4 regions of the Rhizobium sp. YTUHZ045 genome follow, and region 1 is predicted to be linked to each of the others. Evidence: predicted binding sites of a transcription regulator. Region 1 holds the regulator's gene; each other region holds the start of a gene.
What was found. The regulator LexA, encoded in region 1, represses DNA repair genes until DNA is damaged. The targets are predictions, from matches to a motif close to TGTTCNNNNTGTGTTCNG.
Positions count from the first base shown of each region.

Region 2: NMA58_RS00275 (DNA recombination protein RmuC) is a predicted target of LexA. The motif match lies at 2,431-2,448, and genes of this name have one in related genera.
Region 3: recA (recombinase RecA) is a predicted target of LexA. The motif match lies at 1,784-1,801, and genes of this name have one in related genera.
Region 4: NMA58_RS13250 (ATP-dependent helicase) is a predicted target of LexA. The motif match lies at 2,109-2,126, and genes of this name have one in related genera.

Region 1 covers NZ_CP101432.1:1,728,744-1,732,970, forward strand. The annotation lists gene NMA58_RS08785 (ComEC/Rec2 family competence protein) at 1-2,175, shown strand, start outside; gene lexA (transcriptional repressor LexA) at 2,156-2,872, opposite strand; gene NMA58_RS08795 (VOC family protein) at 3,071-3,967, shown strand; gene kdsA (3-deoxy-8-phosphooctulonate synthase) at 3,964-4,227, shown strand, end outside.
Region 2 covers NZ_CP101432.1:54,693-58,919, forward strand. The annotation lists gene NMA58_RS00270 (ribokinase) at 196-1,095, opposite strand; gene NMA58_RS00275 (DNA recombination protein RmuC) at 1,175-2,398, opposite strand; gene NMA58_RS00280 (methyl-accepting chemotaxis protein) at 2,580-4,076, shown strand; gene def (peptide deformylase) at 4,175-4,227, shown strand, end outside.
Region 3 covers NZ_CP101432.1:2,084,815-2,089,041, reverse strand. The annotation lists gene NMA58_RS10625 (pseudouridine-5'-phosphate glycosidase) at 1-652, opposite strand, end outside; gene NMA58_RS10620 (carbohydrate kinase family protein) at 742-1,686, opposite strand; gene recA (recombinase RecA) at 1,916-3,004, shown strand; gene alaS (alanine--tRNA ligase) at 3,160-4,227, shown strand, end outside.
Region 4 covers NZ_CP101432.1:2,616,319-2,620,545, forward strand. The annotation lists gene NMA58_RS13240 (PrkA family serine protein kinase) at 1-1,078, opposite strand, end outside; gene NMA58_RS13245 (VOC family protein) at 1,481-1,957, opposite strand; gene NMA58_RS13250 (ATP-dependent helicase) at 2,169-4,227, shown strand, end outside.

The DNA of each region.
Region 1 (4,227 bases):
CTTGCTGCATCGGATTTTCCCCTCGTTGCATCGCTGTTCTGCCTGCTGGTGTCGGCGGCCGCGGTTTTCCTCACCGGTCCCAGCCGACCGGCCTTGCGCGCAAGTTTCATGGCGCTGGCACTTTTCGCCGGCGGCATGCTCTCAGCTCAGTTCGAGAGCTGGCGGGCTTCGACGGTGATCCTCGATTCATCCGTGACGACGACGGTGACTGGCCGCGTCGAACGGCGGGAAGGCGACGGGCGCGGGCGCTGGCGCTACATTCTTGCCGTCGCCGGCACCGAGGCGCCGGAGCTGAAACGGCCGCCGAGACGCATCACCGCGATCGTCCGGGGCACCGATGCGCCTTTCGAGATCGGCGACATCATCACCGGCAAGGCACGTCTGACGCCGCCGGCGGGCCCCGCACTTCCCGCGCTCAACGACTTCTCCTTCGGTGCCTATTTCGACGGCATCGGCGCCAATGGTTTCTTCTATAGTGCGCCGGAGAAACTCGACTTGGAGGCAGGCCCGCAGGCGGCCAGGTCGACGGCGGACGCCCTGCTCGAATGGCTCCACCAGCTGCGCAGCAGCATCGGCGACCGCATAAGATCGATCCTGCCCGGTGATACCGGCGCCTTTGCCGCTGCCCTGGTGACGGATGAACGGCGCGCCATATCGCACGCGACGACGGAGGCGCTGCGCCAGTCCGGCCTTGCCCATATCGTCGCGATCTCGGGTCTCAACATGGCGCTGTCGGCCGGCATCTTCTTCGTCGGCTTTCGGATGCTGCTCAGCCTCTTTCCCGGCGTCGCCCAAGCCTATCCTACAAAGAAGATCGCCGCTGCCGGCGCGCTCATCGCCGTCACCGCCTATTACCTGATCTCCGGTTTCGGGGTTTCGGCCGAGCGCGCCTTTATCATGATGGCCATCATGCTGATTGCCGTCTTCTTCGACCGGCCGTCGATCAGCCTGCGCAATGTCGTTCTCTCCGCGCTCATCATCATCGCCATTTCACCTTCGGAAGTATTGGGACCGAGCTTTCAGATGTCATTTGCCGCAACATTGGCCTTGGTATCGGGCTATCAGTTATGGAAGGACAGGCGTGTCCGCGAAAACGCTTTTCTGAAACTGCCGATCATCAGGCCGGTGGTTGCCGTCGCCGGTTTCTTCGGCGGCGTCTTCCTGACCTCGCTGATCGGCGGCTTTTCCACCGCATTGTTTTCGATCGAGCATTTTCATCGCCTGACGGCTTACGGCCTGCCGGCAAACCTTGCGACGATGCCGATTATCTCCTTCATCGTCATGCCGGCCGGATTGTTGGCGATGTTGCTCATGCCTTTCGGTCTGGACGCTCCGCTCTGGAAGGTCGTCGGATTCGGCCTCGATCTGGTGATTGCGGTTGCCAAGACGGTGTCCGGCTGGGGCGGTGATATCGGCATCGGCCGCTTGCCCGGCTGGTATTTCGCAGCGGCGGTGGCAGGCTTTCTGCTGCTGACGCTGCTGCGCACTCGGCTGCGCCATGTCGGCACATCGATCATCGCCATCTCGACGCTCATCGTGCTGCTTCTGCCGGTTCCCCGGCCGCCGGATCTGGTGATTTCGGAGGATGGCAGTCTGGTTGCGGTCGTCGCGGCTGAGGCAATAGCTTCCAACCGTGAAAACCCGCCGGATTTCATATTCGACCAGTGGCAGAGAGCGCTGGTGCTGCCGACACATGATCCGCCGAAGATGCTGGATGGTCCGGCCATTCCGGAAGGAGAAGACCGCCGTGTCAGGCTTTCCCGCGATCAGCAGAACGAAGCGAGTGCGGCGATGCGGGCAGCCGCCGCAGGCGGTGAAGCAAACCGTTTTTCCTGCGTCAAGAAGGCTTGGTGCACATCAAGACTTGGCAATGGCCATATCGTCACCGTCATCGACAATGCCGCCTATCTCGGCCCGGCCTGCGATACGGCCGATATCGTCGTGACCTCGGTCCGTCTGCGTTTCAACAGCTGCCGTTCAGGTGGCACGCTTTTCACCGGCGAGACGCTGCGCAGGACCGGCTCGCTCGAATTGCGTTTCGCCGATGCCGGCCTAGAGGTCACCACCGCCTTCGATGCCTTGTCGCGACCATGGATGCGCCATCGCGCCTATGATTGGCGCAATGATCGTTTTACCGATTCCAGCCCATCCGGCGTCAGTGATAGCGACGGATGAGGCCGACGAGCTTGCCCTGCACCTTGACGCGGTCGGGCCCGAAGATGCGGGTCTCATAAGCCGGGTTGGCGGCCTCGAGCGCGATCGAGGCACCCTTGCGGCGAAAACGCTTCAGCGTTGCTTCCTCGTCATCGACGAGGGCAACGACGATATCGCCGGGACTGGCGGTACTGCCGTTGCGAATGATCACGGTGTCGCCGTCGAAGATGCCGGCGTCGATCATCGAATCACCTTTGACCTCCAGCGCATAGTGCTCACCGGAGCCGAGCATATCGGAAGGAACGACGATATCGTGGGTGTTGTTCTGGATCGCCGAGATCGGAACGCCGGCGGCGATACGTCCCATGACCGGCACGGAGACGGAGTTGCCATTGTCGGCGACCGGCTTTGGCGCAGCGGGGGCGGCGACCGGCTGGGGCTTGCCGAGGCTGCCCTCGATGACGCTCGGCGAAAAACCGCGACGCTGAAGACTGGGGTTATAGGCCTCCGGAAGCTTGATCACCTCGAGCGCCCGGGCGCGGTTCGGTAGGCGGCGAATGAAGCCGCGTTCCTCAAGCGCCGTGATCAGGCGGTGAATGCCGGATTTCGAGGCGAGATCCAGGGCATCCTTCATTTCGTCGAAAGAGGGAGGAACGCCGGATTCCTTCATGCGCTCATGGATGAAAAGGAGAAGCTCCTGTTGTTTGCGCGTGAGCATCGACGTCAGACCCCGTGATTGAAACAAATCCAGAACGGACACTATATGTTCCATATGTGTTCCGCAAGTAGCTAAATTTCCGTAAACCCTCGCGCCAACTCGTGGAGATTTTTATTTTCATTTGCCGGATTGGCGCACATGTCTTGCATTGAGGGGTGGTGCTGTCGCACATCTCTTGCCGGTTTCAGGAGGATATTCATGAACGCGCATTCCGCCAAGTCGCACCCGCTCGATCATGTCGTGCTGCCCGTGGTCAATATCGATCTGGCGCGTGAAAGGCTCGGCAAGCTCGGTTTCACCGTCGCCGCCGATGCGCGCCATCCCTTCGGAACGGAGAATGCCTGCATCTTTTTCGCCGACAAGACCTATCTGGAGCCGCTTGGCGTGGCGAGTGTCGACGAGAGCGAGGCAGCGGCCCGCCAGGGCAACGTCTTCATCGCCCGCAATCGCGCCTTCCGTTTCCGCTGCGGCGAGGAGGGACTTTCTGCGCTGGCCTTCCTCAGCGAGGATGCCGACCTCGATCATAAGCGCTTCGTCAGCAACGGCGCGAGCGCCGGTGAGATGTTGCAGTTCAGCCGGCCGATGCGGATGCCGGACGGTTCGGAGAGCGTCGGCAGCTTTAAGCTGGCCTTTGCAGCTGATTTGCGCGCCCCCGATTTCTTTCTCTTTACTTGCCAGCGCATCAATTCGTTCCCTACAGATCGCGCCGCGCTGGAGACGCACGCCAATGGCGTGATCGGCATTGCCGAGATCGCACTTTGTGCACCGGACCCGGCGGCATTCGCCGCCTTCGTCGGGCTTGCGATTGGGCAGGCGGCGGTGGAGAAAACCGGTTTCGGCATGAATATCGCGGCATCGAATGCAAAGATCAGCTTGATGACGCCGGAAGGGCTGGAGGCCTATTTCGAAACCGCTGTCTCATCAGCCGATCGCGGCCTGCGGGGGCGGGCAATCCTCTTCACCGTCATCGATCTTGCCGTGACAGAAGCGCATTTGGGTGCTAACGGGATCACATTCACACGCAAGAACAATCGCATTCTGGTGAAGCCCACGCCCGGGCAGGGTGCGCTCTTCGCCTTCGAGGAAACACGATGAGCACCGACACGAATTCCGAAGTCAGGATCGGCGAAGGCGAAGGCCAGGTCACTTTTTCCAATACTGGCCGCTTGTCGCTGATCGCCGGTCCATGCCAGATGGAGAGCCGGGATCACGCCTTCATGGTCGCCGGCACGCTGAAGGAGCTCTGCGGCAAGCTCGGCATTGGCCTCGTCTACAAGAGCTCCTTCGACAAGGCGAACCGTACCTCGCTCTCGGCTGAACGCGGCATCGGCCTGGAAAAGGGCATGGAGGTCTTT
Region 2 (4,227 bases), 1.7 Mb from region 1:
GGAGCGAAGGCATGGCTCCGTCATGGAGCAGCCGCATCAGCCGCGGATCCGCATGTGCGACGATCCGGCGATCGCTGGGAAGATCGCCGGAGACCTGTTAAATTTAAATGAAACTTAAGTGGTTATATGAGCAAAACCGCAGAAATCTCCTTTAAAATTGAAGGACATCTGCCGGCGTTTCGCAGGCAGGCCAGGCTATATTCTGTCTGCGACTTCCCCACTAAAAGGAATCGACGGTTGCGCTCCTGATTTGAGACATGCGAGCGAACCGGCGACTGCCGCGCGGCGCAACGCTGTCGGAAAATCAAGCCCGTCATCGAGGCTGGCGGCGAAATAGCCGCAGAAGGTGTCTCCCGCTCCGACCGTATCGACAGGATCGATCGCCAGCCCCTGCGCTCTTGAGAGGACCCCGTCACGAATGGCGATGACGCCATCGCCGCCGAGCGTCACGATCAGCGTCTGGCCGGTTTCGTGATGCAGGCGGACAAGCGCTGCCTCGCGCGCTCCTGCGTCCATGCCGTCCTGTCCGGCAAGCCGCTCGAACTCAGTCTCATTGGCAATGACGATATCGGCGAGGCGTCCGAGACGCGGCGCATCGGGAATCAATGGGGCGAGGTTGAGGATGCTGGTGATGCCCTTGGCGCGTGCGGCCGAGAGCGCGCGTTCGACGGCCGCGACCGGCACCTCAAGCTGCAACATCAGTATGTCGCCTTCGTGCATGCGGCCGATCGCGGTTTCCGCATCGGCGGGCGCGACCAGGCCGTTGGCGCCCGGCACCACGGCAATCATGTTCTCGCCGTCGCCGCCGACCAGGATCAGCGCCGTTCCTGTGGGACCGTCGATATGCTTGACGAGGGAGAGATCGGTTCCTGCCTCATCGAGCAGAGAAAGAGCATCGACAGCAAAAGCATCCTTGCCGACAGCGCCGGCCATATGCACATAGCGACCGGCGCGGCGGGCTGCCAGCGCCTGGTTGGCGCCCTTGCCGCCGGCGGCCGTGGCAAAACCGTTGCCGGCCACTGTTTCGCCGGGCTTCGGCAGGCGCTCGGTCGTGGCGATGAGATCCATGTTGATGGATCCGAAAACTGTGATCATCAGGCTGTCCCGTCTTTTGGAGCATGCCAATGACATCATGCTCCTGCTATTTCATGGGGCGAGACACTGCCCGAAGCGATCACTCCTCGTCAACCACCCGAAGCTTGAGAAGGCCGGTACGGCTTTCCACGGATTTGGCCGGGACCTCGCCGTCGCCGGCAGGCTTTGCGTCGCCGCCTGCCTCGAATTCCAGCGCCTCGATCTTGGCGCCGCGTTTGGTGAGCTTGTCGGCTGACGTGACCACCATGTCGATGTCTTTCTGCGCCATGGCGAAATGGCCCTGCAGCTTGCGCACCCGCTCGTCGAGGCGGCCGAGATCGTCCATCAGGAGCGCCACCTCGCCCTGGATCAGATGCGCTTGCGCCCGCATGCGCTGGTCTTTCAGCACCGCCTGGATGACCTGGATCGACAGCATCAGCAGCGATGGCGAGACGATAACGATGCGCGCGCGGTGTGCCTTCTGCACCAGGGCCTCGAAGTTCTCATGGATCTCCGCGAAGATCGATTCCGACGGCACGAAGAGAAAAGCCGTCTCCTGGGTTTCCCCCTGAATCAGATATTTCTCTGAAATATCCCGGATATGAATCTCCATGTCGCGGCGGAACTGCTGGCTGGCGATCTTGCCGGCCTCGGGGCTGGCTGCGTCGCGGATGGCGTTCCAGGCTTCGAGCGGGAACTTCGCATCGATGACGAGCGGCGGCGCGCCGTTTGGCATGCGGATCGTGCAGTCCGGCCGCGAACCGTTCGAGAGCGTCTGCTGGAATGCATAGGCGCCCATCGGCAGGCCGTCCGCGACGATCGTCTCCATCCGTGACTGGCCGAAGGCGCCGCGCGTCTGCTTGTTCGAGAGAATCGCCTGCAGTCCGACCACGTCCTTGGCGAGCGTCTGGATATTGTTCTGCGCGGCATCGATGACCGCCAGCCGCTCCTGCAGGCGCTGCAGGTTCTCATGCGTCGATTTCGTCTGCTCGGTGATCGTCGAGCTGACGCGCTGCGACATGCCGTCGAGACGCTGGCTGATTGCCTGGTTGAGCTCGCTCTGACGCGCGCCAAAAACCTCGGCCATGGCCGTGATGCGGCCCTGCATCTCCGCCTGGATCTTCAAAAGCTCGGCCATGCGCGCCTCGCTTTCGCCAGCCCGCAGGCTCGCCTCCTCCGCCTGCTCGCGGCGGAGGCTGGCGCTGCGCAAGAGAAGGATGATCACCAGAAGCACGAAGGCGACAAAAACGCCGCCGGCAAGCGCCAGCATGGCCGGGCTCAGCGAGGCGTTGGAGAGGGCGAGCGATTCGGAATGAACGGTCATGCCGCAACCATAACAGAAGCTGCGGCAATACATAGATCAAAACGTGAACGAAATCCTCTGTCGCCTTTTTCCTCACCGATGCAGAAAATCGCCGCCGATTTAACCATTGCTCAACCATATTCGCCAAAATCTGTGCCGCAGAATTCCCTCCAGCGCCGTTGCGCCAAGTACAGAGATTTCCATGACATCCCAGCAGACCGACAGTGCACTCAGGCAGCGCCTCGATTTCATCGAACTGGACGAGGCGGCGCGCCGGTCGATACGGGATCTCAGCCCCGTCATATCAGAGCTAATCGGCGGTGCCCTCGACAAGTTCTATGCCAAGATCGCCAAGACCCCCGCCGTCTCAGGCTTTTTCGCCGACAAGAACGATGTCGCTCATGCCAAGAAGCGGCAGCAGGATCATTGGGGCAAGCTTGCAGGCGGCGCCTTCGACGATACCTATGTCGACGGCGTGACCGCGGTCGGGCGCACGCACGCCCGCATCGGGCTGGAGCCGCGCTGGTATGTCGGCGGCTATGCCCTGGTTCTGTCCGAGCTCGTCAAGGGCATCATGGAGAAGCAGTGGCCGTCGGTCTTTGCGCGCCAGCAGGGCAAATTGCTCGCCGAGAAGCTGTCGGCGGTCATCAAGGCCGGCATGCTCGACATGGATTATTCGATCTCGGTCTACCTCGAGACGCTTGAAGCCAAGCGCCAGGCTCTGGAAGAGCAGCGTGCCCAGGCCGAGGCCGATCAGGCGATGGCGCTGGAGCAACTGCGCCGCGGTCTGGAGGCGCTGTCGAGCGGCGATCTCGAGGCCACTCTGCCATCCGACCTGCCCGGCAATTTTCGGCAGATGGCCGAGCATTACAACCGTGCCGTCAAGGCGTTGCGCCAGTCCTTCACATCGGTGCGCGACACGTCGGGCCATATCATGAATGGCGCCGACGTCATCTCCAATGCGACCAACGATCTCGCATTGCGCACTGCCCAGCAGGCGGCCGGCGTCGAGGAGAGCTCGGCTGCCCTGCAGCAGCTTTCCGTCAGCGTCGGCCAGACCGCCGCCAATGCCGAGAAGGCTTCCGACGCCGTACGCGAGACGCAGCAGAAGGCGAAGAATTCGGGCGAACTCGTTACCAGCGCCGTCTCGGCGATGGCCGGCATCGAGAAATCCTCGACGGAGATTTCCAAAATTATCGGCGTCATCGACGAGATCGCCTTCCAGACCAATCTTCTGGCGCTGAACGCCGGCGTCGAGGCGGCCCGTGCCGGCGATGCCGGCAAGGGTTTTGCCGTCGTCGCCCAGGAAGTCCGCCAGCTCGCCCAGCGCACGGCCGATGCTGCCAAGGAGATCAAGAACCTGATCTCGCAGAGTTCGACTCAGGTCAACGAGGGTGTCGGCATCGTCTCAAGCACCGGCGAGGCGCTGAACGATATGATCAGCCGCATCGACATCATCAACCGCTTCGTCGCCGATATCGCCGCCGCCGCCCGCGATCAGGCGACCGGCGTCAACGAGGTCAGCGTGGCGATCCGCAGCATGGGCGAGATCACCCAGCAGAATTCCGGCATGGTCGAGCGCACGTCGGCGGAAACCCGTCGCCTCATGGACGAGGTGGACCAGCTGATCGAGCTGCTGCGCCGCTTCCGTGCTCGGCCGGAAGGCCACGCCGTCGCCGCTGCCCGCCGGGCGGCCTGACTCAAATATGGCGAAATTCCGGGCGGGGATGCAAAAAAGCGTCTTCCCCGCCCGGCGGATAATTCCATAGCGGGAAAAGATGGGTTATGGGAACGCCCATGACCATCAAGCCACTCATCATTCTTCCCGACCCTGTTCTCCGTCAGCTCTC
Region 3 (4,227 bases), 360 kb from region 1:
GGAAATTGGCGATGGCCGCCGGGCTGTTCAGCGAGAGCGGGCTGCGGATACCCGATGAACGCGACCAGAAGGCGGGGAATTTTTCGCTCTCATAGGTGACGACAGGTACGCCGCGGGTCTCCAGCACTTCAAGCGTCTTTGGAATGTCAAGGATCGCCTTGGCGCCGGCGCAGACGACGATAACGCCGGTGCGCGCCAATTCCTCAAGATCGGCTGATATATCGAAGCTTTCCTCGGCGCCGCGATGCACGCCGCCGATACCGCCTGTGGCAAAGACACGAATGCCCGCGCGGGCCGCCGCGATCATCGTCGCAGCAACCGTCGTTGCGCCGGTGCGCCGTTCGGCGATCGCGAAGGCGAGATCGGCGCGTGACACCTTCATGACCTCCTTTGCCTTGGCAAGCTGCTCCAGTTGCGCAGCTTCAAGGCCGATATGAAGGGTGCCGTGGATGACCGCGATCGTCGCCGGCACCGCGCCCTGTTCGCGAATGATCGTCTCGACGCTGCGCGCCATTTCGATATTGCCGGGATAGGGCATGCCATGGGTGATGATGGTCGATTCCAGCGCCACCAGTGGCGCGCCGCGCTGCTTGGCGCTGGCGACCTCCTTCGAATAGGCGATCGGCAGAAGAGGGGAGATGGGCTTGGTCATGGTCTTGTCCTGTGATCGGCAGAGCATGATACCAAAAGCGTGGGCGGCTTTCGAAACGGCATCTTGCTCAACTCTTTAATTCAGCCGCTTCAATGCAGAATTCTGACCTTGGGAACAAGGGCAAGCGCCTCATTCAAGAGATCCGGAGTCAGATTTTCGTTGACGGCGTGCCGTGACTGCACCGTGAGCGCTGCCGCCGCCGCGCCGTAGCGAACGGCCTCCTCGAGCGGCAGGCCTGATATCAAGGCGGCGAGCGTGCCGGCGGCAAGGGAATCGCCGGCGCCGGTAACATCGGCGACGGTTTCGGCGATTGGCGGCTGCAGCGCCACGGCGCGGTCTTTGCAAATCGCAACGAGCTCGCGCCGTCCGCGGGTGACGACGGCGTTTCTGATGCCGATCTCATTCAGGAGCGGCGGCCAACCGCCCGAATCCTCCGGTTGCAAGCCGGTAACGGCAGCGGCTTCGGCCTCGTTCAGGAACAGATAGTCAATATCCCTAATACAGGGTTTCAGCCGGACCACCTTGGCCGGCGAGATGGCGATGGCTGCAACGGGTTTGGCCAGGGAGTTCGCCTTGGCGACGATCGCCGCGATCGTCTCTTCCGGAAGATTGGCGTCGACGAGAATGAAATCATGCGTGGCGAAGGCCTCGCGCACCCAGCGGATGGACAGGCGCCGCGGCACGAAGAAACGGTAGAGATCCATATCGGCGAGGGCGATCACGAGGTCGCCGTTCTTCTCGATGATCGCCGTATAGCTCGGTGTCTTGCGGTCGAGGAAGACGAAAGGCCGGTCGTCGATTCCGGCGAAATCGGCAGCTTCGCCGACCATTTCGCCGAAGGGATCGCCGCCGCGCGGCGAGATCATCGTCACGTGAAAACCCAGTCTTGCAAGGTTACGCGCCGCGTTGAAGCCGCCGCCGCCCGGCTCCTCGAACCAGGTGCCGGGATTGCTGGCGCCTGGCGCCGTTTCGCCGGAGATGCGGCCACGCCTGTCGATATGGGCACCGCCGAGAACGAGAATCTTTTTCATCAACTTACCCGGGATCATTAAGTGCGAAGGGCGAATCGATGCTCATTGCCCGGCTGCGGCAAAGCTTGCGCAGAGGGTCTAAGCCGTTGCTTTGCATCGATAAAACAAATGTAGAACACGGACCGTTTTACCTTTTTCTTTCAAATGTTTGTGCGCCTATTGCGGGAATGGAACAAATAGGGTACAAACTCGACATTGCTTGAGCGGCTTCAATAACCTAAAGGTGGATCGGATGTCTCAGAATACATTGCGGCTGGTAGAGGACAAATCGGTGGACAAAAGCAAGGCGCTTGAAGCGGCACTCTCACAGATAGAGCGGTCGTTCGGCAAGGGCTCGATCATGAAACTCGGCTCCAACGAGAACGTCGTCGAGATCGAGACGGTTTCGACGGGCTCGCTTGGTCTCGATATCGCGCTCGGAATTGGCGGCTTGCCGAAGGGCCGCATCATTGAAATCTATGGGCCGGAAAGCTCGGGCAAAACAACGCTTGCGCTGCAGACCATTGCGGAATCGCAGAAGAAGGGCGGCATCTGCGCCTTCGTCGATGCCGAACACGCGCTCGATCCAGTCTATGCCCGTAAGCTTGGCGTCGATCTGCAGAATCTGCTGATCTCGCAGCCAGATACCGGCGAGCAGGCGCTCGAAATCACCGACACGCTGGTGCGCTCCGGCGCCGTCGACGTTCTCGTCGTCGACTCGGTCGCCGCGCTGACGCCGCGCGCCGAAATCGAAGGCGAGATGGGCGACAGCCTGCCGGGCATGCAGGCCCGCCTGATGAGCCAGGCGCTGCGCAAGCTGACCGCGTCGATCTCCAAGTCGAACTGCATGGTGATCTTCATCAACCAGATTCGCATGAAGATCGGCGTCATGTTCGGTTCTCCGGAAACGACGACCGGCGGCAATGCGCTGAAATTCTATGCCTCCGTGCGCCTCGACATTCGCCGTATCGGCTCGGTCAAGGAGCGCGAAGAGGTGGTCGGCAACCAGACCCGTGTCAAGGTCGTCAAGAACAAGATGGCGCCTCCCTTCAAGCAGGTCGAGTTCGACATCATGTACGGCGAAGGTGTGTCGAAGACAGGCGAACTCGTCGATCTCGGCGTCAAGGCCGGTATCGTCGAGAAGTCGGGCGCCTGGTTCTCCTATAACAGCCAGCGTCTCGGCCAGGGCCGCGAAAACGCCAAAACCTTCCTGCGCGACAATCCGGATCTCGCCCGCGAAATCGAGCTGGCGCTGCGCCAGAATGCCGGTCTGATCGCCGATCGTTTCCTGCAGAACGGCGGTCCGGATGCCGATGACGGCGATGCCGCCGCGGAAATGTAATTTTCGCGCTTGCACTTGATCCGATATCTCAGCCGGCTGCATTCCCTCATCAGAATGCGGCCGGTTTTGTTTGTCGGCTGGACAGTGGCGGAGGCGAACGTTAAAAGCCGATGGATTTGAATTTATCTGCCTACGGCAGCATTGAAGGGCATAGAATGAGCGGCGTAAACGACATCCGGTCGACCTTCCTCGACTATTTCAAGAAGAACGGCCACGAGATCGTTCCGTCCAGTCCGCTCGTGCCGCGCAACGACCCGACGCTGATGTTCACCAATGCCGGCATGGTGCAGTTCAAGAACGTCTTCACCGGCTTGGAAAAACGTCCTTATGCAACCGCGACAACCTCGCAGAAATGCGTGCGCGCCGGCGGCAAGCATAACGACCTCGACAATGTCGGCTATACCGCGCGTCACCTGACCTTCTTCGAGATGCTCGGCAATTTCTCCTTCGGCGACTATTTCAAGGAGAATGCGATCGAGCTGGCCTGGAAGCTCGTGACCGAAGGCTTCGACCTGCCGAAACATCGCCTGCTGGTGACCGTCTATTCCGAAGACGAGGAAGCAGCGGCTTTGTGGAAGAAGATCGCCGGTTTTTCCGACGACAAGATCATCCGCATCCCGACCTCCGACAATTTCTGGCAGATGGGCGATACCGGACCCTGCGGACCCTGCTCGGAAATCTTCATCGACCAGGGCGAAAATGTCTGGGGCGGCCCTCCCGGTTCGCCTGAGGAAGACGGCGACCGGTTCCTAGAATTCTGGAACCTGGTTTTCATGCAGTTCGAGCAGACCGAGCCGGGGGTTCGCAATCCGCTGCCGCGTCCGTCGATCGACACCGGCATGGGTCTGGAACGCATGGCCTGCATCCTTCAGGGCGTTCAGAGCGTCTTCGATACCGATCTTTTCCGCACGCTGACCGGCACAATCGAGGATACGATAGGAGTCAAGGCGGAAGGCAGCGCCAGCCACCGCGTCATCGCCGACCATCTGCGTTCCTCGGCCTTCCTGATTGCCGATGGCGTGCTGCCGTCGAATGAGGGCCGCGGCTATGTGCTGCGCCGTATCATGCGTCGCGCCATGCGGCACGCCCAGCTTCTCGGCGCCAAGGAGCCGCTGATGTATAAGCTGCTGCCGACGCTGGTGCAGGAGATGGGCCGCGCCTATCCGGAGCTCGTGCGGGCCGAGGCGCTGATCTCGGAGACGCTGAAGCTCGAAGAAGGTCGC
Region 4 (4,227 bases), 890 kb from region 1:
CGCATGGAGCATCCACCAGTTCCGATCCCTCGATCAGTTTTTCGTAGATCTTCTGTTCCTCTGTCACCCTCAGGCAATAGGGCACTTTGATCACACAGATACGGTCGATAAAGGCCTCATTGTTCTTGTTGGCCTTAAAGGTCTGCCACTCCGCCTCGTTCGAATGAGCAAGGACGATGCCGGAGAAAGGTATGGCACCGATATTCTCGGAGCCGATATAATTGCCCTCCTGCGTTGCCGTCAGCAGCGGGTGCAGCATCTTGATCGGCGCCTTGAACATCTCGACGAATTCGAGCACGCCCTGATTGGCCCGGTTCAGCCCGCCCGAATAGCTGTAGGCATCCGGATCATTCTGAGAGTAGGTTTCCAGCTTGCGGATATCTACCTTGCCGACCAACGAGGAGATGTCCTGGTTGTTCTCATCGCCTGGCTCGGTCTTCGCGATTGCTATCTGGCGCAATCGCGAAGGTTGTATCCTGACGACGCGGAATCGAGAAATATCGCCTCCGAAATCGTCGAGCCGCTTCAGGCACCACGGGCTCATCAATCCGTTCAGCCGCCGCTGCGGGATTCCATACTGCTCCTGCAGGAGCGGGCCCATCGTCTCCGGATCGAAGAGGTTGAGCGGGCTTTCGAACACGGGACTGATCTCGTCACCGGCCTTCAGCACATAGATCGGATGCACTTCCATCAACTGCTTCAGCCGCTCAGCCAGCGAGGACTTGCCGCCCCCGACCGGACCGAGCAGATAAAGAATCTGCTTGCGCTCCTCGAGCCCCTGCGCTGCATGCCGAAAGAAGGAGACGATGCGTTCGATTGTCTCTTCCATACCGTGAAAACCGGCAAAGGCCGGATAAACCCGGATGGTCCTGTTCATGAAGATTCTGCCGAGGCGCGCATCCTTGGCAGTGTCAACCATCTGCGGCTCACCTATTGCCGCGAGCAGACGCTCGGTCGCATTGGCATAGGCGATCGGATCGGTTTTGCAGAGATCGAGATATTCCGAAACCGACAGGTCGCTTTCGCGGCGCGCTTCATAACTGCGGGTAAACGCATCGAATACGGATTCACTCAGCATGGGACCTCCATTAAGGTTATGCCGCAGGCTCTAAGCCGTATAACCATCGAGATGGCCACGGCGTTCCTTAGAATCAATAGTTTCGTAGGTATATTCGACGCTGACGTTCCGTTTGTAGCAATGCACAAAATTGTGCATGCACCGGTATTTTTTTACTCCACGAAACTGTTTCTCATTCTAGTTGAGAAAGGGGTCGTTGGCATATCAGCACATTTAGCGACGTGACATGAATGTCAAAAAGGTGTGCAATGGCGCCCGTGATTCGAGCCGTGGAAATTCGACGTTAGCCGCCGGTGAGAGCAAGCTGGCGCTGACGTCAGGGGTGCCAGAGCGCGCTCGCCGTGGGATGAAACCGGGCGAATCGTCACGATGCGCCGTCTCGATCATGCGTCTCCAGCGCTCTTAGCCATTGAATGCCTTCTCCAGCGCAGCCACATCGATCTTGACCATGCCAAGCATGACTTCGGTGACGCGCCTTGCCCGCTCGCGATCTTCGTCGGCGATCATCTCGGAGAGAGCGCGCGGGACGATCTGCCAGGAAAGACCCCAGCGGTCCTTCAGCCAGCCGCAGGCCTCCGGCATGCCGCCATTGGCGAGGAAAGCATCCCATATCCGATCGATCTCCGCCTGGCTTTCCAGAAGGATGGCGATCGAAAAGGAATGGTTGAAGCTGTCGAGTGGACCGGCCTTCATCGCCAGGAAGGCCTGGTCGCCAAGCGTGAACTCGATCAGCTCGACACTGCCAGGAGGGCCGCTCGGCGTTTCCGCCGGAAGTATGGTGGTGCGGCCGATCGTGGAATCCGGAATGATCGACACGTAGAATTCAACGGCTTCGCGTGCCTGCTCGGCGAACCAGAGATTTGAAATGACCTTTGGCATAGACAGCCTCCTTGTTGGCGAGTATCCCGGACTTCTGTCCGTGCTTCGAGGACGTCTGGTCGGCGCCGGTTCCGACAGGCCGCGATCGGAATTTTTCGCCCGCTCACCCGCGGCAGCCTCGCCACCCGCACCCAGGCAATAGTGGTCGTTCGGGAATGAAAGCAGAACATCTTTTCTGGTCTTTCCTTCCCGAATCACTACATTACGCGCCATGAGCAATAGTTTCGACGATATTCCCTTCTTCGACGAAGAGCCCGGCGAAGTGGCGCGCAAGCCGCAGCCGTCCGTCGCTGCAGCCGGAAGGCCCGCCGCTGGCGGCGGCATCGCCGCCCGCGCCATGGCGGCGCGCAACGGCGGCAAGCGGCCGGATTATCTCGCTGGACTGAACCCGGAACAGACTGAAGCCGTCGAAACGCTGGAAGGTCCTGTCCTCGTGCTCGCCGGCGCCGGCACCGGAAAGACACGCGTGCTGACGACCCGCATCGCCCATATCCTCAACACCGGCCGCGCCTTCCCGTCGCAGATCCTCGCCGTCACCTTTACCAACAAGGCCGCGCGCGAGATGAAGGAGCGCATCGCCCTGCTCGTCGGCGGCGCCGTCGAAGGCATGCCCTGGCTCGGCACCTTCCATTCGATCGGCGTCAAGCTTCTGCGCCGCCACGCCGAGCTGGTTGGCCTCAGTTCCGATTTCACCATCCTCGACACCGATGACGTCGTCCGCCTGATCAAGCAGTTGATCCAGGCCGAAGGTCTCGACGACAAGCGCTGGCCGGCAAAGCAGTTCGCCGGCATGATCGACACCTGGAAGAACAAGGGCCTCGGCCCGGCCGATATTCCCGAAGGCGATGCCCGCGCCTTCGCCAATGGCCGCGGCCGCGATCTCTATTTCGCCTATCAGGCGCGCTTGTCGACGCTGAACGCCTGCGATTTCGGCGACCTGCTAATGCATCCGATCGCGATCTTCCGCAAGAATCCGGATCTCCTAAAGGAATATCACGGCCGCTTCCGCTATATCCTCGTCGACGAATATCAGGATACCAACACCGCCCAATATATGTGGCTGAGGCTGCTGGCCCAGCGCAGCAAGGGCGAGCCGCAGAATGTCTGCTGCGTCGGTGACGACGACCAGTCGATCTATGGCTGGCGCGGTGCGGAGGTCGACAATATTCTTCGCTTCGAGAAGGATTTCCCCGGCGCCAAGGTGATCAAGCTCGAGCGCAACTACCGATCGACCGAACATATCCTCGGTGCCGCCGCCCATCTGATCGCCCATAATGAAGGGCGTCTGGGCAAGACGTTGTTCACCGATCGCACCGATCCCGATGACGTCAAGGTGCAGGTTCACGCCTCCTGGGACTCCGAGGAGGAAGCTCGCGCCATTGGCGAGGAGATCGAGCAACTCCAGCGCAGCAAGCATCTGCTGAACGACATGGCGATCCTGGTGCGCGCCTCCTTCCAGATGCGCGAATTCGAAGATCGCTTCGTCACCCTTGGCCTCAACTACCGAGTCATTGGCGGCCCGCGCTTCTATGAGCGCCTCGAAATCCGCGATGCCATGGCCTATTTCCGGCTCGTCGCACAACCGGCCGACGACCTCGCCTTCGAGCGCATCATCAACACGCCGAAGCGTGGCCTCGGCGATACAACGGTGCGTGCGCTGCATGATTATGCCCGCGCCCGCGACATCCCGATGCTGGCGGCAGCGGCCGACATCATCGAAACGGACGAGCTGAAGCCAAAGGCGCGCAAAGCCCTCTTCGACGTGATTCAATCCTTCCGCCGATGGCAGGAGCTGCTTGAAAACACACCGCATACCGAACTTGCCGAGCAGATCCTCGAAGAGTCCGGCTATACCGACATGTGGAAGAACGACAAGAGCGCCGAAGCCCCGGGTCGACTGGAAAACCTGAAGGAACTGATCCGCTCGATGGAAAGCTTCGAGTCGATGCGCGGCTTCCTTGAGCACGTATCGCTCGTCATGGACGCCGAGACCAACGAGAACCTCGACGCCGTCTCGATCATGACGCTGCACTCGGCCAAAGGCCTGGAATTCGACACGGTCTTCCTGCCCGGCTGGGAGGAAGGCCTTTTTCCGCACCAGCGCTCGCTCGATGAAAGCGGCCGCGCCGGCCTGGAGGAGGAACGCCGTCTCGCCTATGTCGGCATTACCCGCGCCAAACGCCGCTGCCACATCTGGTTCGTCTCCAACCGCCGCATTCACGGTCTCTGGCAATCGACCCTGCCCTCGCGTTTCCTGGACGAACTGCCGG